DNA from 4 places in the Streptomyces sp. NPDC036815 genome. Region 1 is predicted to be linked to each of the others. Evidence: riboswitches for the same ligand, from Rfam matches in the RefSeq annotation. Region 1 holds a riboswitch; each other region holds the start of a gene.
The links. A riboswitch is a leader RNA that binds a small molecule or an ion and turns the genes downstream of it on or off. The one in region 1 is predicted to bind cyclic di-AMP.

Region 1 (7,209 bases):
GAGAATCCTCGGCAGCAGGCCACTCCCGACGCTCCCCCTCCAGCTCCCGAGACTCTCCGTGGCCCTCCTGAAAGCGACGGCCCTGGAGCTGACGATCCTCACGGGCCACCTCCTCCTCTACCCCTCCGGCATCACCCAGGAACGCCGCGCGGCCCCGCTGCAACCGCCCCCGGACGCCCCGCGCCTGCCACCGGACAGCAGGCCACCGGTACTTCTCCTGCACGGCTTCATCGACAACCGTTCCGTCTTCGTCCTGCTCCGCCGCGCGCTGTCGCAGCACGGCGGCCGCTGCGTGGAATCCCTCAACTACTCCCCGCTCACCTGCGACATCCGCGTCGCCGCCGAGCTGCTCGGCCGCCACGTCGAAGAAGTCTGCGAACGCACGGGACACGACAGGATCGACGTCGTCGGGCACAGCCTCGGCGGTCTGATCGCCCGCTACTACGCGCAGCGGCTCGGCGGCGACGCCCGCGTCCGCACCCTGGTCACGCTCGGCACCCCGCACTCCGGCACCCGCGCCGTGCCGCTCGCGGACGCACACCCGATCGTCCGGCAGATGCGTCCGGGCTCCGACGTGATCGAGGAGCTGAACGAACCGGCACCGGGCTGCCGCACGCAGTTCGTGAGTTTCTGGAGCGACCTCGACCAGATCATGGATCCGCTGGAAACGGCCTGCGTCGACCACCCCGACCTGACCGCGCAGAACGTCCGGGTGACCGGCATCGGTCACCTCGCGCTGCCGGTGCATCCCGCGGTCGCGACCGGCATCCGCCAGGCCCTGGATCTGGCGCACCCGGGGGCCGACGCACGGAGCGCACCGGGCGGCCTGACGGTCGCCTGACCCGCAGTTTCATCGAACGGCCGTCGAACGCCAGGCCAAAGCTGTGCCCACAGTCCGCCGAAAGACGGCCGAATGCCCGTTTCCTGAAACCGCGAAACCTGCCGAAGATTGTCGCGCCCGTATACCGCCGGGTACAGTCACCGCACTGCTCTGCCCCTGCTGCCGAGGCGAAAGAGAAGTTGGTGAACGACCGTCACCCGTCGGGGAGCTCGACTCCCCCGTCCTCGGCTCCCGGCGCCGACCACGCGCACTACGCGCCGTACGACCCACAGAGCGCCCAGCACGGCGGCTACGGCTACGACCCCTACTCCACCGGCGCGTACGACACCGGTACCTTCGCCGTCGACCCCCTCTTCGGCGACATGCCGGGCGGCGGTCACGACACGGGACAGTGGGCGACCACCACGGGGCCGCAGCAGACGCTCACCCAGGACGCGTACGCCGCGCAGTACTACGCCGCCACGTACGACGCCGAGAGCTACGACAGCTCGATGTGGTCGACCGGCGGTCATCAGCAGCTCATCGACATCCCCGCGCAGCCGGGCCCCGACTCCACGGGCCAGTGGGCCCCCGCCGCCTGGAACCAGGCACCGCAGACCGGCCAGTGGGACACGCAGACCCTCGACACCGGCGCGTACGACGCCACGGCGTGGAACTCCGCGGGCGAGACGCACGACGCGCCCCCCGCGTACGAGATCTCCCCGGACGGCGCGTACGAGACCGACGCCCCGTACGAGAGCGACGCCCCGTACGAGAGCGACACCCCGTACGAGAACGGCACCGCATCCGGCACCGACACCGCGAGCGCCTCTCCCGACCCGGCCACGGAGACCCCGGCCGCCTCCCGCCGCGCCTCCCGCGGCAAGGGCGGCAGTGGCTCCGGCGGCAGCGGGAACGGTGCGCGGACCCGCCGCCGCACCCCCGCCAAACGCTCCGCGTTCCTCACGGTCGCGGTGCCCTCGGCCTGCGTGATGGGCGTGGCCGGCGTCGCCGCCGCCTCCGTGGGCGACTTCGGCGGGGACGACACCAAGGAGACGACGGCTTCCGCCCCGGACTCCACGTCCGTGCAGCCCTCCGCCGCCAACAACAAGCTGGACACCCAGCTCGCGAACCTCTCCGCGGACGCGGGCGACTTCGCCGACCGCGCGAGCCGCACCCAGGAGCGCATCGACCTCAAGGCGCAGAAGGTGGCGGCCGAGAAGAAGGCGGCCGCCGAGGCCGCGCGCAAGGAACGGCTGCGTCCCAAGTTCGCGCTGCCGGTGAAGCAGCACGGCCTGAGCGCGTACTACGGACAGGCGGGCGTCAACTGGATGTCCGCGCACTCCGGCATCGACTTCCCGGTGTCGTACGGCACGGAGGTCCTGGCCGCGACCGACGGCACCGTGTCGACGAAGTGGAACAGCGCCTACGGCAACATGGCGATCGTGACCGCCAAGGACGGCACGGAGACGTGGTACTGCCACCTCTCCACGCACAAGATCTCCAGCGGCCCCGTGAAGGCGGGCGAGCCCATCGCCTTCTCCGGGAACTCCGGCAACTCGACCGGCCCGCACCTGCACTTCGAGGTGCGCCCCGGCGGCGGCTCGGCGATCGACCCGCTGCCGTGGCTGCGCAGCCACGACCTCGACCCGACGTAACTCCGACCGCCGCCCCGGGCGTTACAGCTTCTCGACCGGCGCGTACCGCAGCAGCAGGCGCTTCGGCTTGGGCTCTCCGAAGTCCACCGTCGCCTCGGCGTTCGCCCCCGTGCCCTTCACGCCGACCACGGTGCCGAGGCCGAACTGGTCGTGGGTGACCCGGTCGCCGACGGCCAGCGAGACCACCGGCTTTTCCGAGGCGCGGCGCGTGGCGAAGCCCTGTGCCCCGCCGGCACGCGAGCGCGAGGACGACAGCGACGAGGCGATGCCCCCGGCCGGTCCCGATCCCCCGGAGCCGGACGACGCCAGTGCGCCGACGGAGCCCGTCCGCTTCCAGTCCAGGTGGGCGTCCGGGATCTCCTCGAGGAAGCGCGACGGCGGGTTGTACGACGGCTGACCCCAGGCGCTGCGCATGGAGGACCGCGTCAGGTAGAGCCGTTCACGCGCGCGTGTGATGCCCACGTACGCGAGACGGCGCTCCTCCTCCAGCTCCTTGACCTGGCCGAGGGAGCGCATGTGCGGGAAGACGCCGTCCTCCATGCCGGTCAGGAACACCACCGGGAACTCGAGCCCCTTGGCGGTGTGGAGGGTCATCAAGGTGATGACTCCGGAGCCGTCGTCCTCCTCGTCGGGGATCTGGTCGGAGTCGGCGACCAGAGCGACCCGCTCCAGGAAGTCGGAGAGCGTACCGGCCGGGGCGCCGCCCTCGCCCGCGTCCTCCCCGGGCCGGCCTCCGCCCTCCGCCCGGCCGTTGTCCTGCTCGAACTCCAGGGCCACGGCGGCGAGTTCCTGGAGGTTCTCGATGCGCGTCTCGTCCTGGGGGTCGGTCGAGGCCTGCAGCTCGGCGAGGTACCCGGTGCGTTCGAGCACGGCTTCCAGGACGACGGCCGGGCCCGCTCCGGACTCGACGACGGTCCGCAGCTCCTCCATGAGCGTGTTGAACCGCTTGACGGCGTTGGCCGACCGGGCCGCCATTCCGTACGCCTCGTCGACGCGGCGCAGGGCCTGCGGGAAGGAGATCTTCTCGCGCTGCGAGAGCGCGTCGATCATCGCTTCCGCGCGGTCGCCGATGCCCCTCTTGGGGACGTTGAGGATGCGGCGCAGCGGGACGGCGTCCTCGGGGTTGGCGAGGACGCGCAGGTACGCGAGGACGTCGCGGACCTCCTTGCGCTCGTAGAAGCGGACGCCGCCGACGACCTTGTAGGGCAGGCCGACCCGGATGAAGATCTCTTCGAAGACACGGGACTGGGCGTTCGTCCGGTAGAAGATCGCCACGTCGCCGGCCTTGGCGTCGCCCGCGTCGGTGAGGCGGTCGATCTCGTCGGCGACGAACTGGGCCTCGTCGTGCTCGGTGTCGGCGACGTACCCGGTGATGCGCGCGCCCGCGCCCTGGTTGGTCCAGAGGTTCTTCGGACGGCGGCTTTCGTTGCGCTCGATGACCGCGTTGGCGGCGGTCAGGATCGTCTGTGTAGAGCGGTAGTTCTGTTCGAGGAGGATCGTCGTCGCGTCCGCGTAGTCCTCCTCGAACTGGAGGATGTTACGGATCGTGGCGCCGCGGAAGGCGTAGATCGACTGGTCCGCGTCACCCACCACACACAGCTCGGCGGGGTCGTCGCCCTCGCCGCCGGAGGGGCCGACCAGCTCGCGCACGAGTGCGTACTGGGCGTGGTTGGTGTCCTGGTACTCGTCGACCATGACGTGCCGGAAGCGGCGCCTGTAGTGCTCGGCCACGTCCGGGAAGGCGCGAAGCAGGTGGACCGTCGTCATGATCAGGTCGTCGAAGTCCAGCGCGTTCGCCTCGCGCAGGCGCGACTGGTACATGGCGTAGGCCTGGGCGAGGGTCTTCTCGAAACCGTCGGCGGCCCGACCAGCGAAGTCCTCCTCGTCGATCAGCTCGTTCTTCAGGTTCGAGATCTTGGCACTGAAGGACTTCGGCGGGAACTTCTTCGGGTCGAGGTCCAGGTCGCGGCAGACCAGGGCCATCAGGCGCTTGGAGTCCGCGGCGTCGTAGATCGAGAAGGAGGACGTGAAGCCCAGCTTCTTGTACTCGCGGCGCAGGATGCGGACGCAGGCGCTGTGGAACGTCGACACCCACATCGCGTTCGCCCGCGGGCCCACGAGCTGCTCCACGCGCTCCTTCATCTCGCCCGCGGCCTTGTTCGTGAAGGTGATCGCGAGGATCTGGCCGGGGTGTACACCGCGCTCGGCGAGCAGGTGCGCGATGCGGTGGGTCAGCACGCGGGTCTTGCCGGAGCCGGCTCCGGCGACGATGAGCAGCGGGGATCCGGCGTGCACCACGGCCGCGCGCTGGTTCTCGTTCAGCCCGTCGAGGAGCGTCGCCGGGTCGATGACCGGGCGGGGGGCACCGTCGCGGTAGTGCGAGTCCCGGGTCATGGGCGCGTCGAACTTCCCGTCGAACAGATCGTCCGGAATGGGCTCCGGAGCGCTGTCCTCGGGCGGCGGCGGGGGCGCTTCGTCCGTGGCCCGGGAAGGCTGCAGGTCCGCCAGGAAGCTGTCATCAAAGAGGCTGCTCATCGCCTCCCGAGTCTAGGCGGCCCCACTGACAACCCGCTGCGGGTTCCGGTCACCTCACACCTGCCTACGCGCTGCCCGCGGACGCTCACGCTCCGCATCCGGGCGACATGCTCGCGTCAGGGCCGCGGAAAGTCACGAAAATGTATCGGGCATATCGAACATCAACCTTCACAGGGACCACACGAGTTGGCTAGCGTGCTCGGCGGGCCGCTCGTCCCCCACCGGCGAACCCGCCGGGAACGAGTGGCCTCCGCCGAGTCCGACATGTTCGGAGCCGGGGACCCACCGAAAACTTGGGGTGAATCGGTCCCGTACGAAGTACGGGACCGTAGGGCAACCTTCCGGACCACCCGCCCGAACCCGACAGCTAACCCGGTAGGCGGTCTACGGAAGGAGTCGCCTCCCTTGGCGTCGCACCGCAAGCCGCGGACCCGGACAGCCGGAATTCGCACCGCCCCCGCCTTCGGCATCACGACAGCGGCCCTCACCTCCGTCGCCCTCCTGTCGCAGAGCGCGCAGGCAGCGCCCTCCGCGCCGGTGAAGCCCAGCCTCGAAGAGGTCCAGAAGAAGGTCGACGAGCTCTACCAGCAGGCCGGCGTGGCCACGCAGAAGTACAACGCGGCGAAGGAGCGCACCGACAAGCAGCGCAAGAAGGTCGACCGCCTGCTCGACGACGTGGCCGAGCGCACCGACGAGCTGAACGACGCGCGCAAGGAGCTCGGCTCGTTCGCCGCCGCGCAGTACCGCACCGGCGCCGTCTCCGAGACGGCCACCATGCTGCTGGCCAACGACCCGCAGGGCTACTTCGACCAGAACCACCTGGCTGACCGGTTGACCACGCGCCAGAAGAAGGCGGTCGACGCCTACACGACGCAGCAGGCGTCGGCGACCAGGCAGCGCGCGAAGGCGGCGAAGAGCCTGGAGACCCTGAGCGATTCGCGGGACGACCTCAGGACGAGCAAGCAGACCGTCCAGAAGAAGCTGGGCGCCGCGCGCGAGGTGCTTTCCGAGCTGACGGCGCAGGAGAAGGCGCGGCTCGCGGAGATCGAGCGGAAGAAGAAGCAGGAGGCCCAGCGCAAGGCCGAGAAGCTGGCCCGCGAGCAGGCCGCCGAGGCGGCGCGCAAGCGCAAGGCGGAGGAGGCGGCCCGGCGGGAGAAGGAGCGGGAGCAGGGCTCCGGGTCCGACTCCGGGTCCGGCTCCGGTTCCGGTTCTGATGCGGGTTCCGGCTCGGGCTCGGGCTCGGGCTCCGGGAGCAAGGACGGCGACTACGCCACCAAGGCCGCGAAGGTCATCGCCTTCGCGGAGGCCCAGATCGGCAAGCCGTACGTCTGGGGCGCCACCGGCCCCGACTCGTACGACTGCTCAGGGCTCACCCAGGACGCGTGGAAGGCCGCCGGGATCTCCCTGCCGCGCACCACGTGGGACCAGGTCAAGGTCGGCACGACCGTGAAGACCGCCGACGCCAAGCCGGGTGACCTGGTGTTCTTCTACGACGACATCAGCCACGTGGGGATCTACACCGGCAACGGCAAGATGATCCACGCCCCGAAGCCGGGCGCGAACGTCCGCGTCGAGTCGATCTACTACATGCCGATCCACAGCGTGGTGCGCCCGGCGTAACCGTCGCACCCGCCCCATGCGGCACATCTCATGAAAGTGGCCCTCCACGCGCGCGTGGAGGGCCACTTTCATGCGGGTCGGGACATCAGGTCCACAGGACCGCGATGAAGATGTTCGCGATGGTCAACAGGCCGACCGCGCCGAACAGACCCTTGTCGACCTTCTCCTCGTCGCGCTTCACGTAGACCAGCGCGAGGATCACGATCAACAGGGCCAGCTTGATGCCGATCTTGACGTTGTTGACCGTGTTGTCGTCCGCCTGGTTGAGGCCCACCAGGACCACACCCGTGACGAGCATGGTCAGCGAGCCGTGCAGCATCGCGGGGTTGAAGCGGGCCGTGCCCTGGCCCATCTGCTTCATCTGGGTCAGGAAACCCCCCAGGAGCGAGCCGATGCCGATGATGTGGAGGCCGACGAAGAGATGGATGAGTAGGTCCATGAGGCCGGAGCCTAGCCGGGTCCCCCTCCTCTCCCGGCCACCGCCCCCGTACCACCCCGCCCCGCCAGGCACATCGCAATCGAGCCATCGGTCACGGCCGTACGCGAAGCAGCCGCCACCCCGTGATCGACACGGTC
Region 2 (7,209 bases), on a different contig from region 1:
CGTGAACGCGCAAACAATTGAGGGAGAACCCGGCAATCATCCAAGGAATGGAAGCCGAGAAATACCTCTCCTTTGTATACGGCGCCTCCGTTAATTCTGGAGGCTCACCGTGTTTACGGCATGTTGCGAATCGCTCACCCGGCCGCGCGCCGGCCGCCGGACGTGGCGCGGCCGGTACGCGGCCGTCGCCCGCGCGGCGTGCGCGCCCGTGAGCGCCCTGGCCCGCTCCGCGTCCCCGCGGGCCACCGCGTCCACGATCGCCGCGTGCTCGGCCCAGGAGTCGGCGGGCGCCGCCGGGCTGTCGACGACGTACATCCAGGCGGCCTTGTGCCGCAGCTGGATGAGCAGGGCGCTGAGGCCGGGGCTGCCGGACGCCTGGGCGAGCGTCTCGTGGAACCAGCCGCCCAGCGGCCGCAGATCCTCCCCCCGACCGTTCCTCGCGCGCTCCTGACCCAGCCTGACGAGGCCGCGCAGGACCTTGAGGTGCGCGTCCGTACGGCGCTGCGCGGCGCGTGCCGCGGCAAGCGGTTCGAGCAGCGTCCGGACCTCCAGGAGGTCCGCGGCCTCCTGCTCCGTGGGCTCGGCCACGCACGCGCCCGCGTGCCTGCGGGTGACGACGAAGCCCTCGGCCTCCAGGGTGCGCAGGGCTTCGCGCACGGGAACCCGCGAGACGCCGTACCGGCGCGCGAGGACTTCCTCGGCCAGCCGACTGCCCCTTTCGTGCACGCCGGCGACGATGTCGTCCCGGATGGCCGTGCATACCGAATGCGCGGGAACACGCATGACCCGGACCTCCGCCTTCATCCCCGCATAATCGCGGTCGACCGACGCTCGTTCGGTGACTCTATTGCAGAGAACCGCAATTTCCGACGGCGGGCCGGAATCCATGGATATCTTTTGGCCAAGGGTGACGGGTGCGGGCGGCGGCAATGCCGAAAGCCCCGGCTCGCCGGGAGCCGGGGCTTTCGGTGGAGTATCGCGGGGGCCGCGTGCGTCAGACGTTGACGCCGTGCGAGCGGAGGTACGCGATCGGGTCGATGTCCGAGCCGTACTCCGCGCCGGTGCGGGCCTCGAAGTGGAGGTGCGGGCCGCTGGAGTTGCCGGTGGAGCCGGAGAGGCCGATCTGCTGGCCCGGGGTGACCGTCTGGCCGACGGTGACGCCGAGGGACGACATGTGGCCGTACTGGGTGTACGTGCCGTCGTTCATCTTGATGACCACGTTGTTGCCGTAGGCCCCGCCCCAGCCCGCCTCGACGACGGTGCCGGAGCCGACCGCGTGGACGGAGGTGCCGGACGCGGCGTGGAAGTCGATGCCGGTGTGGCTGCCGGAGGACCACATGGCACCGCCGGTCTGGTAGCCGGTGGAGACGTACGAGCCGTCGACCGGGGCGACGTAGGTGTTCAGGCGCTTGCGCTCGGCCTCGCGGGCGGCGCGCTCCTTGGCCTCGCGCTCCTTCTTGGCCTTCGCCTTGGCCTCGGCCTCGGCCTTGCGCTTCTCCTCCGCGGCCTTCTTCTTGGCGGCCTCTTCGGCCTTCTTCGCGGCGGCGGCGTCGTCGGCGGCCTGGCGCTGGGCGGCGGCCTGGGCGCCGATGTTCTCGGCGAGCGAGTCGCCGACGGATATCGCCTGGGTGAGGCCGGTGTGTTCGACGGCCGCTTCGTCGGCGGCGGCGAGCGCCGGGGCCGCGAGGCCTCCGATGACACCGGTGGTGGTGAGCGCCGCGACACCCGCGACGTTCGCGGTGGTCCGCGTGAGGCGGCTCGGACGACGGTGCTTCCCGGTGGCACGGGTGAACGCCATGTGGCGGGTGATCCTTTCCTTCCCTCTCGCCTACCGGGTTAGCTGACGGGTTCGGAGCAGGAAGGTCTCCTACGGGTTCCTCGCCTCGCGGCAAGGTGCCCGATTCACCCCAGGGGACGTGTGGGTCCCCGGCTCCCCTGGCTCGCGCCGTACGGGGACTCGGCGATGACTGTCCGGTGCCGCGGATGCGGCGTAGTGCGCGACGAACAGCCGGACCGACGCTAAACGGGGCGTCTTTCGTTCGACAAACAGAACTCCACTTTTGTAGCGCACGCCACAGAGCAGACAGGCAACCTCCATAGCAATTCGGACATATGAGGACCCCAGCGGCCGAAGTGGCCACTGGGGTCCCCTTGTGTCCTGACCGTCACTCAGCCGGTGACCACACTCACGTCACCGATCCCGAGCGCCCTGACGGGCTCCTCGATCTGCGCGGCGTCCCCGACGAGGACCGTCACCAGGCGGTCCTCCGGGAAGGCGTTCACGACGGCCGCGGTGGCCTCCACGGTGCCGGTGGCGGCCAGCCGCCGGTACAGCTGCGCCTGGAAGTCGTCCGGCAGGTTCTGCTCGACCTGGTCGGCGAGGGTGGCCGCCACGGAGGCGGCCATCTCGTACTTGAGCGGGGCCACGCCCACCAGGTTCTGCACGGCCACATCGCGCTCGGCGTCGGTCAGGCCCTCGGCGGCGAGGGTGCGCAGGACCTTCCAGAGGTCGTCGAGCGCCGGGCCGGTGGACTCGGTGTCCACGGAGCCGCTGATGGCGAGCATCGCGGCGCCCGTGCCGTCCGGCGCCGAGCGCAGCACCTGGCTGAACGCCCGCACTCCGTAGGTGTATCCCTTCTCCTCCCGCAGGACGCGGTCGAGGCGGGAGGTGAGGGTGCCGCCCAGGCAGTACGTGCCGAGGACCTGGGCCGGCCAGACGCGGTCGTGCCGGTCGGCGCCCACGCGGCCGATCAGCAGCTGCGTCTGGACCGCTCCGGGGCGGTCCACGATGACGACGCGGCCGCGGTCGTCGGCGGTCACCTGCGGCACCGGGCGCGGTTCGCCCGCGGAGCCGGTCCAGGCGCCGACGGTGTCCGCGAGCACGGTGTCCAGGTCGGTGCCGGTCAGGTCGCCGACGACGACGAGGGTGGCCGTCGCGGGCCGCACGTGCTTCTCGTAGAAGGCGCGCACCGCCGCCGAGTCGATGGCCGTGACCGTCGCCTCGGTGCCCTGGCGGGGCCGGGACATGCGCGAGGTGGCCGGGAAGAGCTGCCGGGAGAGCTCCTTGGCGGCGCGGCGCGCCGGGTTGGCCGCCTCGTGCGGGATCTCGTCCAGGCGGTTGCGTACGAGGCGTTCGATCTCGCTGTCCGCGAAGGCGGGGGCCCGCAGGGCGTCGGCGAGCAGGCCGAGCGCCTTGGGCAGCCGGGAGACCGGGACCTCCAGGGAGACCCGCACGCCCGGGTGGTCGGCGTGCGCGTCGAGCGTCGCGCCGCACCGGTCGAGCTCGGCGGCGAACTCCTCGGCGGAGTGCTTGTCGGTGCCCTCGTTGAACGCCCGCGCCATGATCGTGGCGACGCCGTCGAGGCCCTCGGGCTCGGCGTCCAGCGGCGCTTCGAGGTGGATCTCGACGGCGACGACCTGCTGGCCGGGGCGGTGACACCGCAGCACGGTGAGGCCGTTGGGCAGCGTGCCGCGCTCGGGCGCGGGGAAGGCCCAGGGCTTGGCCGTACCGGCCTGGGGCTGTGGATGGAACTGCATCGTCGCGGCCTCGGTCACTTCGCCGCCTCCTCTTCCTCGGCGTCCACGGCGTCCTCGACGCCTGCTTCGCCCTCGTCGGCGACGGTCACGGGTTCGTACACGAGCACCGCGCGGTTGTCCGGGCGCAGGCGGGCCCTGGCGGCCTCCTGGACCTCGGCGGCGCTGACGTCGAGGACGCGCTGCACGGCGGTGAGGGCGAGCTGCGGGTCGCCGAACAGGACGGCGTACCGGCACAGTTCGTCGGCGCGGCCCGCGACCGTGCCGAGCCGGTCGAGCCACTCGCGCTCCAACTGGGCCTGGGCGCGCTCCATCTCCTCCGGAGTGGGGCCCTCCGCGGCGAAGCGGGCGAGCTCCTCGTCGACGGCCGCCTCGATGACGGGCACCTCGACGTCGCCCGACGTCTTCACGTCCAGCCAGCCGAGCGAGGGCGCCCCGGCCAGGCGCAGCAGACCGAACCCGGCGGCGACCGCGGTGCGGTCCCGGCGCACGAGGCGGTTGTAGAGCCGCGAGGACTCGCCGCTGCCGAGAACGGTGAGGGCGATGTCGGCCGCGTCGCACGCGCGCGTGCCGTCCTCCGGGAGGCGGTAGGCGGCCATCAGGGCGCGGGCCGGTACGTCCTCCTCGACGACCTCACGGAGCTCCTTGCCGATGCGCTCGGGCAGGGAGCCGTCGCGCGGCGGCTGCTTGCCGTCGTGCCCGGGGATCGACCCGAAGTACTTCTCGACCCAGGCGAGCGTCTGTGCCGGGTCGATGTCGCCGACGATCGACAGGACGGCGTTGTTCGGCGCGTAGTACGTGCGGAAGAACGCGCGGGCGTCCTCCAGGGTGGCCGCGTCCAGGTCGGCCATGGAGCCGATCGGCGTGTGGTGGTAGGGGTGGCCCTCCGGGTACGAGAGAGCGGTCAGCTTCTCGAAGGCGGTGCCGTACGGGACGTTGTCGTAGCGCTGGCGGCGCTCGTTCTTGACGACGTCCCGCTGGTTCTCCATGGACTCTTCGTCGAGCGCGGTGAGCAGCGAGCCCATCCGGTCGGCCTCGAGCCACAGGGCCAGCTCCAGCTGGTGGGCGGGCATGGTCTCGAAATAGTTGGTGCGCTCGAAGCTCGTCGTGCCGTTGAGCGAACCGCCCGCTCCCTGGACCAGCTCGAAGTGGCCGTTGCCGTGCACCTGCTTCGAGCCCTGGAACATGAGGTGCTCGAAGAGGTGCGCGAGGCCGGTTCGCCCCTTGACCTCGTGGCGCGAGCCGACGTCGTACCAGAGGCAGACCGCGGCGACCGGGGTCAGGTGGTCCTCGGAGAGCACCACGCGCAGGCCGTTGGCCAGCCGGTGCTCGGTCGCTGTCAGGCCGCCGGAGCCGGCCTCGGCTGTGGCCGTGTGACCCATGGGCATGTACGTCCCTTCGATCGCTGGATCATCGCTGGATCAGAACAATTGCTGCCAGTCCTGCCACTGTATGCAAGCGTGTCAGCACCTGACGAAGTTCCCGCTCCGCCCTCGGCGTAGTCGCGTGTGACGCCGCCGGTGCACGGGTCGTGGTCTGCGTTGTCAGTGGGACAGTCCACAATGGTCGGCGTCAGATCCCGCACTTGTTGGTGAAGGAGCCGCAGCAGCGATGGCCCGCCGCAGCACGAAGACCCCGCCGCCCGACGACTCGTACGAGGAGAAGATCCTCGACATCGACGTCGTCGACGAGATGCAGGGCTCCTTCCTCGAGTACGCGTATTCGGTCATCTATTCACGAGCCCTGCCGGACGCCCGCGACGGCATGAAGCCGGTGCACCGCAGGATCGTGTACCAGATGAACGAGATGGGCCTGCGCCCCGACCGCGGCTACGTGAAGTGCGCCCGCGTCGTCGGCGAGGTCATGGGTAAGTTGCACCCGCACGGCGACGCGTCGATCTACGACGCGCTGGTGCGCATGGCCCAGCCCTTCTCGATGCGCCTCCCCCTGGTGGACGGCCACGGCAACTTCGGCTCGCTCGGCAACGACGACCCGCCGGCCGCCATGCGGTACACCGAGTGCCGGATGGCCGACGCCACGTCCCTGATGACGGAGTCGATCGACGAGAACACGGTCGACTTCGAGCCGAACTACGACGGCCAGGAGAGGGAGCCCACCGCCCTCCCCGCCGCCTACCCGAACCTCCTGGTCAACGGCGCGTCCGGCATCGCCGTCGGCATGGCGACGAACATGCCGCCGCACAACCTCGGCGAGGTCATCGCCGCCGCCCGGCACCTGATCAAGCACCCGGCGGCCGACCTAGAGACCCTGATGAAGTACGTGCCGGGCCCCGACCTGCCCACCGGCGGCAGGATCGTCGGCCTGACCGGCATCAAGGACGCGTACGAATCGGGCCGCGGCTCGTTCAAGATCCGCGCCACGGTCTCCGTGGAGAACGTGACGGCGCGCCGCAAGGGCCTGGTCGTCACCGAACTGCCCTTCTCCGTGGGCCCCGAAAAGGTCATCTCCAAGATCAAGGACCTGGTCGGCTCGAAGAAGCTCCAGGGCATCGCCGACGTCAAGGACCTCACCGACCGCGCGCACGGCCTGCGCCTGGTCATCGAGATCAAGAACGGTTTCGTCCCCGAGGCCGTCCTGGAGCAGCTCTACAAGCTGACGCCGATGGAGGAGTCCTTCGGCATCAACAACGTGGCCCTGGTGGACGGCCAGCCCCTCACCCTCGGCCTCAAGGAGCTCCTCGAGGTCTATCTCGACCACCGGTTCGACGTGGTGCGCCGCCGCAGCGAGTTCCGCCGCAGCAAGAAGCGCGACCGCCTGCACCTGGTCGAGGGTCTCCTGGTCGCGCTCCTGGACATCGACGAGGTCATCCGCCTCATCCGCTCCAGCGAGAACTCCGCGCAGGCCAAGGAGCGCCTGATGGAGCGCTTCTCGCTGAGCGACATCCAGACGCAGTACATCCTGGACACGCCGCTGCGCCGGCTGACCAAATTCGACCGCATCGAGCTGGAGTCCGAGCGCGACCGGCTCAACGGCGAGATCGACGAGCTGACCGGCATCCTGGAGTCGGACGCGGAGCTGCGCAAGCTGGTCTCCGCCGAACTGGCCGCCGTCGCCAAGAAGTTCGGCACCGACCGGCGCACCGTGCTCCTGGAGTCCACCGGTTCCCCGGCCGCCACGGTCTCGCTGCAGGTGGCCGACGACCCGTGCCGGGTGCTCCTGTCGTCGACAGGCCTCCTGGCCCGTACGGCGAACGGCGAGCCCTTCGCCGACAGCGACACCAAGCGCGTCAAGCACGACGTGATCCTCTCGGCGGTGCCGGCGACGGCGCGCGGCGAGGTGGGCGCGGTCACGTCCGGGGGGCGGTTGTTGCGCCTCTCCGTGGTGGACCTCCCCCAGCTGCCGGAGACGGCGGCGGCCCCCAACCTCTCCGGAGGGGCGCCCGTCTCGGAGCTGCTCTCCCTGGAGAAGGACGAGAAGCTGATCTGCCTGATGACGCTCGACGAGTCCTCGCCGGGCCTCGCGCTCGGCACCGAGCAGGGCGTCGTCAAGCGCGTGGTCCCCGACTATCCGTCCAACAAGGAGGAGTTGGAGGTCATCACCCTCAGGGACGGTGACCGGATCGTCGGCGCGGCCGAGCTGCGCACCGGCGAGGAGGACCTGGTCTTCATCACGGACGATTCCCAGCTCCTTCGCTACCAGGCCGCGCAGGTGCGT
Region 3 (7,209 bases), on a different contig from region 1:
AAAGCCCCACTCAGCTCGGTGCGCAGTTCCCCGCGCCCCCGGGCGGCGATCCGGTGGCCCCACCCCCGTGGCAAAGCCCCACTCAGCTCGGTGCGCAGTTCCCCGCGCACCCGGGTGGCGATCCGGTGGTCCCACCCGCGTGGCGAGTCGTCGTTCTCTTCTGGTCGTAAAATTGGGGCACTGTGTCTGACTCTTCCCACAATCCCGATGCCCCGTCGCCCCGCGCGGTCGCCGCGCCCCGGTTTCCCGGGGGGCCCTCGCCCGATCCTGCCGGGTCGCATCACGAGCGGCGGATCCGTAGCTTCCAGCCCCGGCGCAGCCGGGTGACCGCCAGCCAGGGGGACGCGCTGCGGCGGCTCTGGCCCCAGTGGGGCATGGACATCGACGGGCTGCGCCGGCTCGACCTCGCCGAGTTGTTCGGGGACGACAAGCCCGTCGTCCTGGAGATCGGCTTCGGCATGGGCGAGGCCACCGCCCAGATGGCCGCCGCCGACCCGGACACCGGCATCCTCGCCGTCGACGTGCACACCCCCGGCCAGGGCAACCTCCTCGGCCTCGCCGAGCGCAACGGGCTGAGCAACGTCCGCGTGGCCAACGGCGACGCGATCATCCTGCTCCGCGAGATGCTCGCACCCGAGTCCCTCGACGGGCTGCGCGTCTACTTCCCCGACCCGTGGCCCAAGGCCCGGCACCACAAGCGCCGCCTGATCCAGCCGGAGTTCCTGACGCTGGCCGCGCCCTCCCTCAAGCCCGGCGCGCTGCTGCACTGCGCGACCGACTGGGAGCCGTACGCCGAGCAGATGCTGGAGGTGCTCACCGCGCACCCCGACTTCGAGAACACCCAGGCGGACGGCGGGTACGCCCCGCGCCCGGACTTCCGCCCCCTCACCCGCTTCGAGGGCCAGGGCCTCGGCAAGGGGCACGTCGTCCAGGATCTGCTGTTCCGCCGAGTCGCCCCTCCCCAGGGCTGAGGCACCGTCGCGGCCCGTCCCGTCCCTCGTTAGGGTCAACGACGTGGCCACCAGTTCTCCGTATCCGATACCCCCCGAGGCGCCCGCCCCGGGGGCACTGCGCCGCGTCCGCTGGTGGCAGCGGCGCGCGATACGCGGGGCCGCGCTCGTCACGCTGCTCGCCCTCTCCGGCCTGGTGATCCTCGCCCTGGTCAGGGAGCAGACCGGCACCGAGGGCTTCCTGGTCGGGCTCGGCCTCGCGGTCGTGCCCGTGCCGCTGCTCGTCGCCGCGTTCCGCTGGCTGGACCGCGTACAGCCGGGGCCCTGGCGCAACCTCCTCTTCTCCTTCGCCTGGGGCGCCTGCGCGGCCGCCCTCATCGCGATCGTCGCGAACAGCTTCGCGATCCGCTGGATAGCCACCGCCACCGCCGACCCCACCAGCGCGGACAACCTCGGCGCGACCGTGATCGCCCCGATCGTCGAGGAGAGCGCGAAGGCGGCGGCCGTCCTGCTCGTCTTCCTCTTCCGCAGACGCGACTTCACGGGGATCGTCGACGGCGTCGTCATAGCGGGGGTGACCGCGACGGGGTTCGCGTTCACCGAGAACATCCTCTATCTGGGCAACGCCTTCGTCACCGACCAGCTCAGCCGCGAGAGCGGCCTCGCCTCGGTGACGGCGGCGACGTTCTTCGTGCGCGTCGTCATGTCACCGTTCGCGCATCCGCTCTTCACCGTCCTGACCGGCATCGGCTTCGGCCTCGCCGCGTTCGCCGCCGACCGCCAGCGGCTGCGGCGCCTGCTCCTTCCGCTCGCCGGACTGCTGCTCGCGATGGGCATGCACGCGCTGTGGAACGGCTCGGCGGTCTTCGGACAGTTCGGCTTCTTCACCGTGTACGCGGCGTTCATGCTCCCGGTGTTCGGCCTGCTCACCTGGCTGGCCGTCTGGACCCGGCAGCGCGAGCTGCGCACGATCCGCGCGGAGCTGCCCGTGTACGCGGCGGCCGGCTGGCTGACGCCGCCCGAGCCGTACGCGCTGGGCTCGATGCGCGCCCGCTCGCTGGCCCGCGACTACGCCTCGTACACCTGGGGCAAGGCTGCGGCCCGCACGGTCGCCGAGTACCAGGTGTACGCGACGTCCCTCGCGCTCCTGCGCCACCGGGGCCGCCGCGGCCGGGCCGGCGCGGACTTCGTCGTACGCGAGCGGGAGCTGCTCGAAAGGCTGTGGGAGCGCCGCGAACCGGCCCGCCCCGCCCTCGCGTACGCGGCGCGGGCGACGGCGCCGGTCATGCTCCCCGTGCCGTACGCGGGGTACGGGCACCCCCCGTACGGGTACCCGCAGCCCCGCCCCGTCTACCCGCAGCCCCATCCCGCGTACGGCTACCCGACGACGTACGACAACCCCTATCGCACCTGACGGAAGGCCCTGGGGCCCGCCCCTATGCCGAGGCCGCCGTCAGGCGTGCGAGCTCCGGCTGCGTCAGTTCCAGGTCCGCCACCGCGAGCAGCGCGGGCAGCTGCTCGACCGTGCGCGCGGAGGCGATCGGCGCGGCGACGGTGGGCTGCGCCGCCAGCCAGGCGAGTGCCACGGTCGCGACCTCCGCGCCGCGTTCGGCGGCGATCCCGTCGAGCGCGGCGAGGACGCGGTCGCCGCGCTCGCTGCCCACGTACGACTCGACCCGGCCGCTGCGGGCGCTGCTCACCTGCGTGCCGGGGCGGTACTTGCCGGTCAGGAAGCCGGACGCGAGCGCGTAATAGGGGACGGCCGCGAGGCCGGAGCGCGAGGCGACGCCCTGGAGCGGGCCCTCGTAGGTGTCGCGGGAGACGAGGTTGTAGTGCGGCTGCAGCGCGACGTAGCGCGCGAGGCCCTCGCGGTCGGAGAGGTCGAGGGACTCCTGGAGCCGCTCGGGCGTGATGTTGGAGGCGGCGATGGCGCGCACCTTGCCGTCCCGCACCAGCTCGTCGAGCGCGCCGATGATCTCCTCGACGGGGACGGAGGGGTCGTCGTAGTGCGTGTAGTAGAGGTCGATGTAGTCGGTGCCGAGGCGGCGCAGGGACTGCTCGGCGGCGCCCTTGATCGTGGCCGGGGAGAGGCCCTTGTACGCGGGGTGCGCGCCGACCTTCGTGGCGAGGACGACATCGGAGCGGTTGCGGCGCTCGGCGAGCCAGGCGCCGATGAGGGTCTCGGACTCGCCGCCCTCGTTGCCGTCCACCCAGGCCGAGTACGCGTCGGCGGTGTCGATGAAGTTGCCGCCCGCGGCGGTGTAGGCGTCGAGGACGGCGAAGGACGCGGTGCGGTCGGCGGTCCAGCCGAAGACGTTGCCACCCAGGGAGAGCGGGAAGACCTCGAGGTCGGAAGAGCCGAGCCGGCGTAGAGAAGTCATGTAGTCCGGAACGTCCGCGGCGGAAACGGAATTCCGTCGCGCCGGGACGGGACCGGCGGCCCTGGCGTCGGGGGGGGGTTGGCGCCAGGGCCGCCGGAGTGGAGGGGCCCCTTCAGGGGGTGGTGGCGGGGTTTCTCAGGGGTTGAGGCCCTTGCCCTGCAGCCAGCCGAGCGGGTCGATGCCGGTGCCGTCGGGGGTGTGGACCTCCATGTGGAGGTGCGGCCCGGTGACGTTGCCGGTCGCGCCGACGCGGCCGATGACCTCGCCCGTGGTGACCTTCTGCCCGGCGCTGACATTGAGGGAGGACTGGTGGCAGTACCAGATCTCCGTGCCGTCCTCGAGTTCGAGCACGGTGCGGTAGCCGTACGCGCCCGCCCAGCCGGCCTCCTTGACGGTGCCGGTGTGCACGGCCTTCAGCGGGGTACCCGTGGGAGCGGCGAAGTCCAGACCGGTGTGGTGGCCGGAGGACCACATGGCACCGGCGTCACCGAAGTGCGAGGTGAGGGTGTACGAGGAGGTGGGGATGGCGTAGCTCTTGGCGAGCTTGGCCAGGCGCTCGGCCTCTGCCTTGGCCTTGCGGGCCTCCTCCGCCTTCTTCTTCTTGGCGGCGGCCTTGGCCTTCGCGTCCTTCTGGGCCGCCTGCTGCTGGGCGGCGGCCTCTTCGGCGGCCTTCTTGACGGCCGCGTCCTCGGCCGCGGTCCGTACGGCGGTGTCCGCCTGGTCCTGCTGGTTCTCGGCCTGCTGCATGATGCGGGCGCGCAGCGCCTCGCCCGCGTCGGTGGTGCCCTGCTCGGCGTCGGCGGTGCTGACGCCGGCCGCGGTGAGCGGGGCCGCCGCGGCGGCGGTCGCCGTGGTGTCCGACGCGTCGTCGGAGATCAGCGAGCCGACGCCGGGCAGCGACGTGGCCTCCGGCAGCGAGTCCGCGACGGTGTCCATGCCCGGCAGGTCGGGCAGGGAGATGGAGACCGGCGGCTTGCCGTCCTGCGCGGTGGCGATGCCGCCCGCGCCGACGGCGGCGATGACGCCCACGCCGAGGACGGTGGAGCTGCGGGCGAGCCCGCCGCCGCCCTTCTTGTGCACACGGTGCCTGCCGCGGACGGGACGGATGGAATCCTCGGTGGGGTTCCACTCCTCGAAGGAGTCGTCGTACGGACCGAAGTCATCGTCATTCGGTATGTACACGGCTTGGGGGGCAGGCCGGTTGGACGCCACTGGGGCGCACTCCTTTCCTTCCTTCTCGCCTACCGGGTTAGCTGACGGGTTCGGAGCAGGAAGGTCTCCTACGGACAGCCGGCGCCGGTGCACGAATGCACGGTGCGCAGCTGCCTGATTCACCCCAAGTTGGTGGTTCCCCGGCTCCCTTGCGGGATTAGGCGCGTGCGCGCGGAGCCGCCTCTAGTGACGGCTGGGACGACCGCGCTGCGTTATCGAACGTTAATAGACAGCGGGTCCGTATTCCAAGCCGTTCCGGTTGATCGTTAACGCGGACCGGGTGTACGTACCGGGACACGGGGGTTCGGAACGGGGCGAGTTGACGCCCTCTCATCCCACCGTGGCGCGCACCGGAGCTTCACATTCCCTTGACAGTACGTCAGTTGTCATGCGGAGCGACGTCCATCAGTCACCGGCCGTGATGTCCGGATCCCCGGCGACGGGCCGCCGCACCGCGAGCAGCGCCATGTCGTCGGTCATCCGCCCCCCGGTGTGCCGCCGCACCTCCTCCGCGAGCGCGGCGAGCAGCGCGCGCGGGCCGCCGCGGCCCGGGAAGATGCGGCCGCCGAGCCGGGTCGCGGGATCGTAGAACTCCCCCGCCGGATCGCGCGCCTCCGACAGGCCGTCCGTGTAGAAGAGCAGCATCGCGCCGGGCGGGAACTCCGACTCGTCCGCCCGGTCCGGCCAGGCCCCCAGCTCGCCCATGCCGAGCGGCAGCGCGGGCTCGCTCGCCGACAGGACGCACAGCCGGCCGTCCCCGCGCAGCAGCAGCGGCGACGGGTGCCCCCGGTTGATCAGCCGTACGGCGCCGTCGGCGTGGTGGATCTCGGCGAGTACGGCGGTGGTGAACCCCTCGAACTGGTCGAGCCCGTCGCGGCGGGTGCCCTCGCGCGCGAGCGCCCGCTCCAGGCGCTGCGCCACCGCCTCCAGCGTCGTCTCCTGCTCGGCGGCCTCCCGGAAGGCGCCGATGACGACGGCGACCGCCGCGACCGCGCCCATGCCCTTGCCCCGGACGTCGCCGACGATGAGCCGCACGCCGTGCGGGGTGTCCTGCACCGCGTACAGGTCGCCCCCGATGAACGCGTCGGCCTGCGCGGCCTCGTACCGCGCCGCGATGTCGAGCCCGCCGATCCGCGGATCGGGTTCGGGCAGCACGGCGCGCTGGGTGGTCTCGGCGATGGAGCGGGCGTTGGCGAGCCGGTCGTTGCCGCGGCGCACGACGCGGTTGATGACGATCGCGAGGGCCGCGACGGTGACCACGGTGAGCACCTCGGTGACGGCCTCGACGTGGCTGCTCACCGGGTTGCCGAAGTGCAGGAAGAGGACGGCGGCCGTGGCGGCGGCGCCGGTCAGGACCGTGCTGAGCTGCGAGTAGAAGGGGGCGGCGATCAGCGGGGCGGCCGTGTAGAGGGGGGCCGCGGTGAATTCCGGCGGGGTCGCCACGTCGTAGACGACGCCGACGATCAGGAGCAGCAGGGGCAGGGACCGGACGAACGTCCGCTCGTGCGCGCTGGCACCCCTGTCCCCGGAACCCGCTCGCTGCCCCACCGCTTGTCTCCCGCCGACTCCGCGCCCATCACCGCGCTCCACTCAGGGTTCCCCCGACGGGGAGCGGGTGCGAGCTGGTGCGGTCCGACCGGGTTACGAGAAGAGGGGTACGAATGGGGCGTACGGGAAACGCCCGTACGGGAAGCGCACGTACGGGAAAACACCTAGGGCCCGGAACCAATTGCTTGGTTCCGGGCCCTAGGCCTTGAGTAGCGGGGACAGGATTTGAACCTGCGACCTCTGGGTTATGAGCCCAGCGAGCTACCGAGCTGCTCCACCCCGCGCCGTTGAATGCAACTCTACGCCATGGGGAGGGGTGCGTCGAACCACTTCAGGCGTTGCCCGCGTGCGTGAGCGTCTCCCAGGCCACGAAGAGGCCGTCCGTCCCCTCCGGCCGCCCCCGCTCCGTGTACCTCTCGGTCTCCGGCATCTCCCGGTGCAGCCGCCCCCGCAGGTGGTTCAGGCCGACCTCCGTGTCGGGTCCCATGTCGCGCTGCACCCTGCCGCCGCACAGCCAGCCCGGCACCGGAGCGCCCAGCTGGTACTTGGAGTGGAACTCGAAGGCGGCCCGCAGCCGGTCCTCGGCCTCCCCGTACAGGTCGACGCCCTGGTGCCACGCCGTCTCCGCCATGTGGGAGGCGGCGGCGAGGGAGTAGCTGGCGTGTTTGAAGTTGCGGCAGGTCTCCTGGGAGAGCCCGTCGGCGAAGGTGCCCTGCCCGAACCAGTACCTCTTCAGCTCGGCCGCGGTGTCGATGCCGCTGCCCTCCGGCGAGACCGGCAGCTTGCCGTCCGACTCCAGGTAGAAGTAGGCGGGCACGCGGGTTCGGAAGTGGTGCACGGACTTCTCGAACGTGGCGTGGTCGTCGAGGAAGACGGCCATCGCCATGGTGGCGTCGGCCATCACCAGGTCCCAGTTTCCGTTGAAGTCGGCGGAGCCGTTCTCGACCTGCGGCAGGTAGGCGTTGCGGAGCATCCGCTCGAAGCGCAGCAGCGAGCCGTCGTTCCAGCCGTCGTAGCTGTAGCGCACCGCCTCGGCGGCACGGGCCCAGGAGGAGGCGGCCCAGGCGGTCTGGAGCCCGGCGTTGGCCTCGGTGTGCCTGGTGATCACCTTCGCCCAG
Region 4 (7,209 bases), on a different contig from region 1:
TCGCCAGCCACGACGCCCAACGGGTGCGGAGCCAAAAGGAGATGGGAACTTGCAACGAGGCCCATCGCCATACGGGACAACCTTTAGCCGCAGAACAGTTCGCGCAGGAGTTCGCCGTACTCGGCTGGATGCGTGGTCAGGCCGATGTGGCCGCCGGGGAAGTGCCGGAGTTCCGCGCCGAGCCGCTCAGCCATGAACGCCACCGCTCGGTAGGGGAGTTCGCCACGCGAGTCCTGGCCTGCGGCGAGTACGAGTTGGTCCGAGAGTTTCTCCAGACGGTCGAGGTCCGGAGTGTGGGCCATGAAGCTGGGGACAATGCTCCCGACGAAGTACGGCAGATTGGCCATCGTGCTCTCGGCTCTGGCCGCCGCCCGCGGCGGAAGCTTGGCCTTCGCCTCGGCCTCGGTCTCTGCCTTCGGCTCGGTGGTCTCGGCGTCTTCCTTCTTCAGCCCCGCGGCGAACACTGCCATCGCAGGCATCAGTCCTTGCGTGCGGAACGTCTCCTGTACGTGCGTGATGAACGCGCGTTGGTCGGAGGCGTCCGGCAGGATCGTGACCACCGGGGGCTCGTGCGTCACGACGCGTTCAACGCGTTCGGGGTGGGTGGTGAGCAGGTGCAGGGCGGCGATCGCGCCCGAACTGGTGCCGAAGACCCGGGCGGGCTCGCCGGGTGACAGCAGTTCCAGGATGTGCAACGCGTCGTCTGCGTGTTCGGCGACGCTCTGCTCGGCCGCGGGGTCGTCCAGCGTGCTGCGCGACATCCCGCGCGGGTCATAGGTGGCGACCTTGTATTCGGCGGCGAGGGCGTCGGCGACGGCGTCGAAGGCAGCCGCGCCGCCGGTCCCTCCGGGTATCAGGAGCAGGAGGGGGCCCTGGCCGCGCACTTCGTAGTGCAGAGTCGCACCGTTCACGCGCAGGCTGCCGGTGCTCGGCTCAGCCAGGCCGGTCTTCCCGGTCACCCCGGTTATCCCGGCCATCTCGGATGTCTCGCTCATGCTGCGTCTCCTTCTCGGGACGGGGGCCAGTTCTCCAGGAGGGTGTGCAAGGCGTCGAGGGCGCGGACCCAGGACCGCTGCGGCGCACGCTGGTGCGCGAAGCCACCCGCGGCCTCCAGGGCGACGAACCCGTGGAAGGTGCTGCGCAGCAACCGGACCGCGTCGGTCAGGTCCGGCTCGGCCAGCCCGTAGCCGCGCAGCATGCCGTACGTCAGTTCGACCGCGCGCCGCGGTCCGGACGCGTTCGTGGCCAGCTCGGGGTCGATCTGGATCGGGGTCTGCGTCGCCATGTAGCGACCCGGATGCTGGTGGGCGTACTCCCGCCACGCGTTCGCGTAGGCGATCAGCGCGTTTCTGCCCGCCAGTCCGGCGGTCGCCTCCGCGATCCGGATGGTCTTCTCGTCCGCCGCCAGCAACGCGATCCGCCCGCGCAGATCCTCCAGACCGCGAACGTGCGTATAGAGGCTCGCGTCCTTCACGGCGAGCCGCCGTGCCACCTGCGACATGGTGACGTGTTCGAGGCCCACTTCGTCCGCCAGCTCGGCGCCCACGATCGTCACCCGCTCCGGGGTCAGTCCTGCCCGCACCATGTGTCCTCCACATCTCCCTAGGGCCCCTAGGTTAAACCTAGTACCCCTAGGAATGGCAAGGCGAGCCCTCGCCCCCGTGGATACGCGTGCGAGCCCGGACCAACTGGTCCGGGCTCGCTCCCGACTTCCCGCTCCGGTGCGGGCCGCGCCCTACGAGGCGGCGGTGTAGGTGACCGCGGTGCGCTTGCACTGCCCGGAGGCGAAGACGGCGATGGCGTCGAGTTCAGCCGGGTCTGCCGCCAGGTCCCAGCGCAACTTGGTCTCCACCCAGTCCGAGAGGTAGCGGCAGTGCGCGGTGGGCAGCGGCGGCAGCCAGTGCGCGGGGTCCCGGTCGGCCTTGGAGCGGGCCGTACGGGTGGTTACGGCGACCAGAGACGCCGGTGCGCCCAGGTCGTTGGCGTAGGCCTCGCGCCGCGCCGCGCTCCATGTGGAGGCACCGGAATCCCAGGCCTCGGCGAGCGGAACCATGTGGTCGACGGTGAGCTTGCGGGAGTCCTCGACCTCCTGGCCGTCGTAGTACGAAAGCCACTCACCACCGGTGATCTTGCAGCCCGCGCCGACGGACGGCTCCTCGCTGGCCTCGGCGATCAGCACCTCGGCGCGGGTGTTGCAACCGTCGGACTTCTTCGCGCCTGCGTTCCAGTGCTGGAAAGCGGCGCGGGCGTAGCCCTCGCGGCGCTCGTCGGAGACCGGGATGCGGTGCACGGCGTCGGCCAAGGTCGTGGTCTCGGTGGGGGTGGCCGAGGGGACGGACATTGGGAGGGTCTGTGCGGGCGCCGGTGCCGGCGCGAGGAGAGGGGTCAGGGACAGGCTGAGCGCGGCGAAGCCACGGATGAAGTTCTTGATCACCGAGCCAGGCTGGGCGGTCTCCGGCGGTACGTCCCGAAAGCCCGGCAGACGCCTGATCCGAGTGGAGGAAGCTATTCACCGCAGAAACGTTGCGCCGGGTGGGCGGGGGCTCGCCGAGAGCTCCACGGTCGGTCAGGTTTACGGCTTCCCGTCGGCCCTCCGCCTCCTGTCGACCTGGCGCTCGGACGGGCGCAGGATGGAGATAGCGGACTTGGAGCCGTGGCTGGAGCTTGAGCTCGAGCCGGTGCTGCCAGGCGCACCCGTCGAAGGGAGGTGCGACGTCATGTCCCACTTCATGGACGTCCACCACGGGATGAACGACATTACGGCCGAGCAACTGCGGCAGGCCCACCAGGCCGACCTCGCGATCGAGAACGAAGAAGGCGTTCACTTCGAGAAGGCGTGGGCGGACCCGGAGTCCGGCACCGTCTACTGCCTTTCGGAAGCTCCGTCGGCCGACGCGGTCCAACGCATTCACGAACGCGCGGGTCACCGGGCCGACGAGATCCATCCGGTGCCGTTGACCGTGTGAGGGGTCATCTCCGATGCCTGCCATGCGCCCGGGCGCACGCCCGTCGCCTTTCGGAAGAACACCGAGAAGTTGGAGGCATCGGGGAAGCCGAGCGTGGCGGCGCAGTGGGCTGCGGTGAGACGGTCGTGTGCGAGGAGGCGTTTGGCTTCCAGGACAATGCGTTCGACGATGTAAGCCTTCGCGGTGAGGCCGGTGGCCTGCTGCACCGCTCTGGAGAGGGTGCGGGGCGCGTATCCCAGGGCCCGGGCGTAGTAGCCCGCGTCATGATGTTCCCGGAAGTGCGCTTCGACGCTGGACCGGAACAGCCGGAACACTGAACTCGCCGACCGCTCTGCACCCACTGACTGTTCGTCATGCAGCGACCGCGCTTCGCCGTGCCGCGGCCGGATCCGGGCGATGAGCGCGGAGAGCAGGATTTCGGGCAGCTCCGTCGGGACGTCTGGGGGCGGGGCGGACGCTTCGAGGAGCAGGTGGTTCCGCGCGGCGTCGACGAACGGCCAGTCGGCCTCGTCGATGTTCCACGGCGCGACCAGGTCGGGGGACGCGACGAGGTCTCGGGTGGCGTGGGTGACCGGCGCGGTCGGGACGAACAGCACGAGGTGTCCTGCTACCTCGGCGATGTCGTCCCATCGGTGCACCGCGCCGGGCACGATCCAGACCACGGACCGCTCCCTGAGCGGTAGTTGGAGAAAGTCCACCGTGACGGAGCCATGTCCGGCGTCCACTACGGCCAGGACGTAGAAGTCGGCACGTTGCGTGCCGCCGTCGTTCAGCTCGCGAAGGCGGGCGAACGTCATCGTCTCGACAGCGGCGGCACCGTGCCCGACGGGCCGGTAGGTCATCTGTCGGATCGCGGCCATGTGTCCAGTTTCCACCATCGGGCGTCCAGTCGTGCCGATGCCTCGGGAGAGCTGCGGATATCCAATGGAGGCACGGAAGATCCGCCGCAGAGCACTGATCGAGGAAACACGAATGAACACGACACAGCAACCGCTGCTGCCCGTTTACGACCACCGCCCGGGGAGCGGACCGGCCCTGGTGTTCCTGCACTACTGGGGTGGCTCCGCCCGCACCTGGGACCTGGTCGTCGACCGCCTCACGGGCCGCGACGTCCTCACGGTCGACTTCCGCGGGTGGAGCCGCTCAAGCAGCCTGCCCGGCCCCTACACCCTCCGTCGGCTCGCGGACGACACGCTCGCGGTGATCGCCGACGCGGGCCTCACCGAGTACGTGCTGGTCGGGCACTCCATGGGCGGCAAGGTCGCGCAGCTGGTCGCTGCGACCCGGCCCGCCGGTCTGCGCGGGATCGTCCTCGTCGGCCCCGGTCCGGCGAAGCCCGCCGAGCAGATCACCCCCGAGTACCGGGAAGGCCTCTCCCACGCCTACGATTCCGACGCATCCGTCGCCGGGGCACGGGACAACGTCCTCACCGCGACCGAGCTGCCCGCATCGATCAAGGCACGGGTCGTGACCGATTCGCGTGCCGGCGCCGATGCCGCCCGCACGGAGTGGCCGCTGCGCGGCATCACGGAGGACATCACCGAGCACACCCGCATGATCAGCGTCCCCGCCCTGGTCATCGCCGGAGAGCAGGACCGCGTCGAACCCGTCGACGTGCTCCTCGCCAACCTGGTGCCCTATCTCTCCGGGGCCGACTTCACGGTGATCCCGAAGACGGGGCACCTCATCCCGCTGGAAGCTCCGGCCGACCTCGTCGAGGCGATCACGGCCTTCGCGCCGGTCGCCTGACCCGGGGCGTCGGCACATCCTCCGTACGCCTGTCCAGGCCCGGCCCGCCCCCTGCCTCATGAGGGGCGAGGTCAGTACGGGCCGTCCACGTTGTCGATCGAGCCGTACCGGTCGGCCGCGTAGTTGCAGGCGGCGGTGATGTTGGCGACCGGGTCGAAGCTGTCCATCGACGTGCCGGGCACGTGGTAGGCGGCGAAGGTGGGGCCGATGACCTGCAAGAGCCCCTTGGAGGGGGTCCCGGCTACAGCGTTGGAGTCCCAGTTGTTGATGGCCAGGGGGTTGCCGGAGGACTCGCGCATGATGTTGCGGTGGATGCCCTCGTACGAGCCGGGGATGCCCTGCCGGGCCAGGATGTCGAGCGACTCGTTGATCCAGCCGTCGAGGTCGTTGGTGTAGGACTTCTGTGCCGGGGGAGCGGCGGGTTCGGCGGCGAGGTCGTCCTGGCGCTTGGAACGGTCCGCCCGCTCGGCGGACGCGTTGGACGCGGTCGACTGCTGCGCGGGCGTGGCCGGGCCCGCGCTGCCGAGGGTGAGCTTGAGCCCGGGGTGGATGAGCTGCGGGTCTCCGCCGAGGACGCCGCGGTTGTCCTGGTACAGCTTCTTCCAGCCGCCGCTCAGGGAGTGCTCCTGCGCGATCTTGGACAGGGAGTCGCCGGCCGCGACGACGTAGGTCTTCGGGGCCGCGGGGGGAGTGGCGGCCGCGTCGGCCTGCGCCGCGGCGGCGGTGGTCGCGCCGAGCACCGGGAGGACGAGCACTGTCCCGCCCGCGCCTGCGGCGGCGATGCCCCGGCCGAGCGAGTTGGATTTGGGGCGGCGGTGCTTTCCCTTTGCAGGCATGACGCATTCCTCTCCGTCGCCTGCGAGGTGAGCTGTCGGGTTCGGACGGGAGATGTCCGGTCGCGCTGATACGGCGACTTCACCCCGAGCCGTTCCGGATTCCGGACCGGCGCTTACCTGGGTTCCCCGCTCCTGCCGTGCGTAAGTGAGTGGGTGAGTAGGTTTCCGGACAGCGGCAGGATTCGGCGTTCCATCCGGGATTGGGCGTGACGTTAGACGAGAAAGCCGGAACGGAACAAGGTCCACATTTGGCGGGAGAATGTGCGGGGTCGATCCAGGGCAATCGGAAGGCCCTTGCCGCCTTTGATCGAATAGTCCAACTCGCTTTGCGGGAAACGAGAATGTGCTTCATGCCCTCACTTCGAGTGGGGGTGAGCAGTGTGACTCATTTCACCGGGTGGGCGCGGATCCCAATGCGCCTCGACGGCATCGCCCTGGTTCGCCATTCCGGTCGAGGTCTCTGCAATGCAGGCAACAGCCTACATACGCCATCACTGGTGCGGAGTTTGTGCATAACCGGACGAACCACGCATGGAGTCTAGGTCTCTTTTCATCTCAAGATGGACATTTCGTCAACCGTGGGAACCTGGTCGGATCGAGAGGTGTTGCTCCCGCCCCGCGCGGGCCAGCGATTTTCCGATGAATCGAGGGCGGATTGACCGTGTCTGCGTCAGCGGTCTCGCGGGCGGATCGCGCCGAGGGGCATATCGTCAACGAGTCGACGAATTAGTGGTGGTCGAGAAAACCGGTCACGTCGTCAGTTTTACGGTGTGGCCTCAGGGTGGCGTCGCGGCAGGTCCCATTGGCCGACTATCCGCACGAGTTGGTCGTCGATTCGCGCAGTCGGTTCACCTGTGTCGGGCACTGCGGGGTGGGGATAACTACGGGGTGGGGATGTCTGCACCATGACTAAGTGGTCGGCTCCGGAAGTCCTTCGAGGGTTGACTCCGGTGCCGGATCAGGCGTCAGATGCCGGGGTGGGCAGTGTCACGGATATAAGGGATATAGAGGTCCGGGGCCGTTCGGGGAAGTCGCGTGTGGCGGTCGCTGCGTATCGCCAATTGCCCCCCTTGTCCGCTCACTTGACTACTTGAGGTCGGAGAGGAGTGCGTCGAGTGTCTTCTGTAGGGCGTCGGAGTTGGTGGTGTCGAACCATGTGGTGCGGATGCGTTCGTTGGCTCCTTTCGGTGTCTCGTGGTCGGCCGCGAGCTGGTGCAGGGAGCGGGTCTTGTCGCTCAGGGCGCGCCCGACGCCTTGGAAGAGGTCGCGGATGTAGCGGTCGGCGTCCTGGGCGGTAATGCCGTGGCGGGCGGCCCAGGTGGTGAGTGTGGCCAGGTAGCAGTAGTGGGTGGTCAGCGTGGCCGTCAGGGTTTGGTAGGCGTTGAGGGTCGCTTCGTCTGCGACGGGGAGCGTTCCGCCGAGGCGGCCGAAGAGGTCGTCCACGACCTGGTCGCCGCCGACCTGGAGCCCGGCGAGGGCCTCGTCACGGTCCTGGGGGCGGACGGCGAGGATCACCAACGCGCAGCGGTCCACCACGTCCTGGTTGTCGTTGCACACCCGCACGTTCTTCGTCTGCTGGTGGTACACGCCCACCACCGCCTCTGACCTGCGGCCAAGGCGGGAATCGTCTGCTGCTGGGCTGAGTTGGTCCGCACCTG

Region 2: it holds a riboswitch for cyclic di-AMP, as region 1 does, so the genes downstream of both, ACZ69I_RS18700 (M23 family metallopeptidase) here and ACZ69I_RS14490 (C40 family peptidase) in region 1, are expected to answer to the same signal.
Region 3: it holds a riboswitch for cyclic di-AMP, as region 1 does, so the genes downstream of both, ACZ69I_RS21030 (M23 family metallopeptidase) here and ACZ69I_RS14490 (C40 family peptidase) in region 1, are expected to answer to the same signal.
Region 4: it holds a riboswitch for cyclic di-AMP, as region 1 does, so the genes downstream of both, ACZ69I_RS08870 (transglycosylase SLT domain-containing protein) here and ACZ69I_RS14490 (C40 family peptidase) in region 1, are expected to answer to the same signal.

Annotation. Positions count from the first base shown of each region.
Region 1 covers NZ_JBVJPW010000005.1:296,914-304,122, reverse strand. The annotation lists gene ACZ69I_RS14505 (lipase family alpha/beta hydrolase) at 1-841, shown strand, start outside; gene ACZ69I_RS14500 (M23 family metallopeptidase) at 1,024-2,478, shown strand; gene pcrA (DNA helicase PcrA) at 2,500-5,013, opposite strand; cyclic di-AMP (ydaO/yuaA leader) riboswitch at 5,255-5,410, shown strand; gene ACZ69I_RS14490 (C40 family peptidase) at 5,419-6,633, shown strand; gene ACZ69I_RS14485 (hypothetical protein) at 6,719-7,072, opposite strand.
Region 2 covers NZ_JBVJPW010000008.1:164,387-171,595, reverse strand. The annotation lists gene ACZ69I_RS18705 (GntR family transcriptional regulator) at 91-783, opposite strand; gene ACZ69I_RS18700 (M23 family metallopeptidase) at 995-1,798, opposite strand; cyclic di-AMP (ydaO/yuaA leader) riboswitch at 1,811-1,973, opposite strand; gene ACZ69I_RS18695 (M16 family metallopeptidase) at 2,170-3,555, opposite strand; gene ACZ69I_RS18690 (M16 family metallopeptidase) at 3,552-4,922, opposite strand; gene ACZ69I_RS18685 (DNA gyrase/topoisomerase IV subunit A) at 5,146-7,209, shown strand, end outside.
Region 3 covers NZ_JBVJPW010000010.1:19,039-26,247, forward strand. The annotation lists gene trmB (tRNA (guanosine(46)-N7)-methyltransferase TrmB) at 183-971, shown strand; gene ACZ69I_RS21020 (PrsW family intramembrane metalloprotease) at 1,015-2,364, shown strand; gene ACZ69I_RS21025 (aldo/keto reductase) at 2,387-3,331, opposite strand; gene ACZ69I_RS21030 (M23 family metallopeptidase) at 3,467-4,543, opposite strand; cyclic di-AMP (ydaO/yuaA leader) riboswitch at 4,555-4,717, opposite strand; gene ACZ69I_RS21035 (PP2C family protein-serine/threonine phosphatase) at 4,949-6,091, opposite strand; tRNA gene ACZ69I_RS21040 (tRNA-Met) at 6,302-6,375, opposite strand; gene ACZ69I_RS21045 (alginate lyase family protein) at 6,423-7,209, opposite strand, start outside.
Region 4 covers NZ_JBVJPW010000003.1:35,052-42,260, reverse strand. The annotation lists gene ACZ69I_RS08900 (alpha/beta fold hydrolase) at 84-977, opposite strand; gene ACZ69I_RS08895 (TetR/AcrR family transcriptional regulator) at 992-1,585, opposite strand; gene ACZ69I_RS08890 (HNH endonuclease family protein) at 1,736-2,434, opposite strand; gene ACZ69I_RS08885 (SCO4226 family nickel-binding protein) at 2,718-2,966, shown strand; gene ACZ69I_RS08880 (helix-turn-helix domain-containing protein) at 2,924-3,826, opposite strand; gene ACZ69I_RS08875 (alpha/beta fold hydrolase) at 3,939-4,715, shown strand; gene ACZ69I_RS08870 (transglycosylase SLT domain-containing protein) at 4,787-5,551, opposite strand; cyclic di-AMP (ydaO/yuaA leader) riboswitch at 5,554-5,717, opposite strand; gene ACZ69I_RS08865 (hypothetical protein) at 6,638-7,138, opposite strand.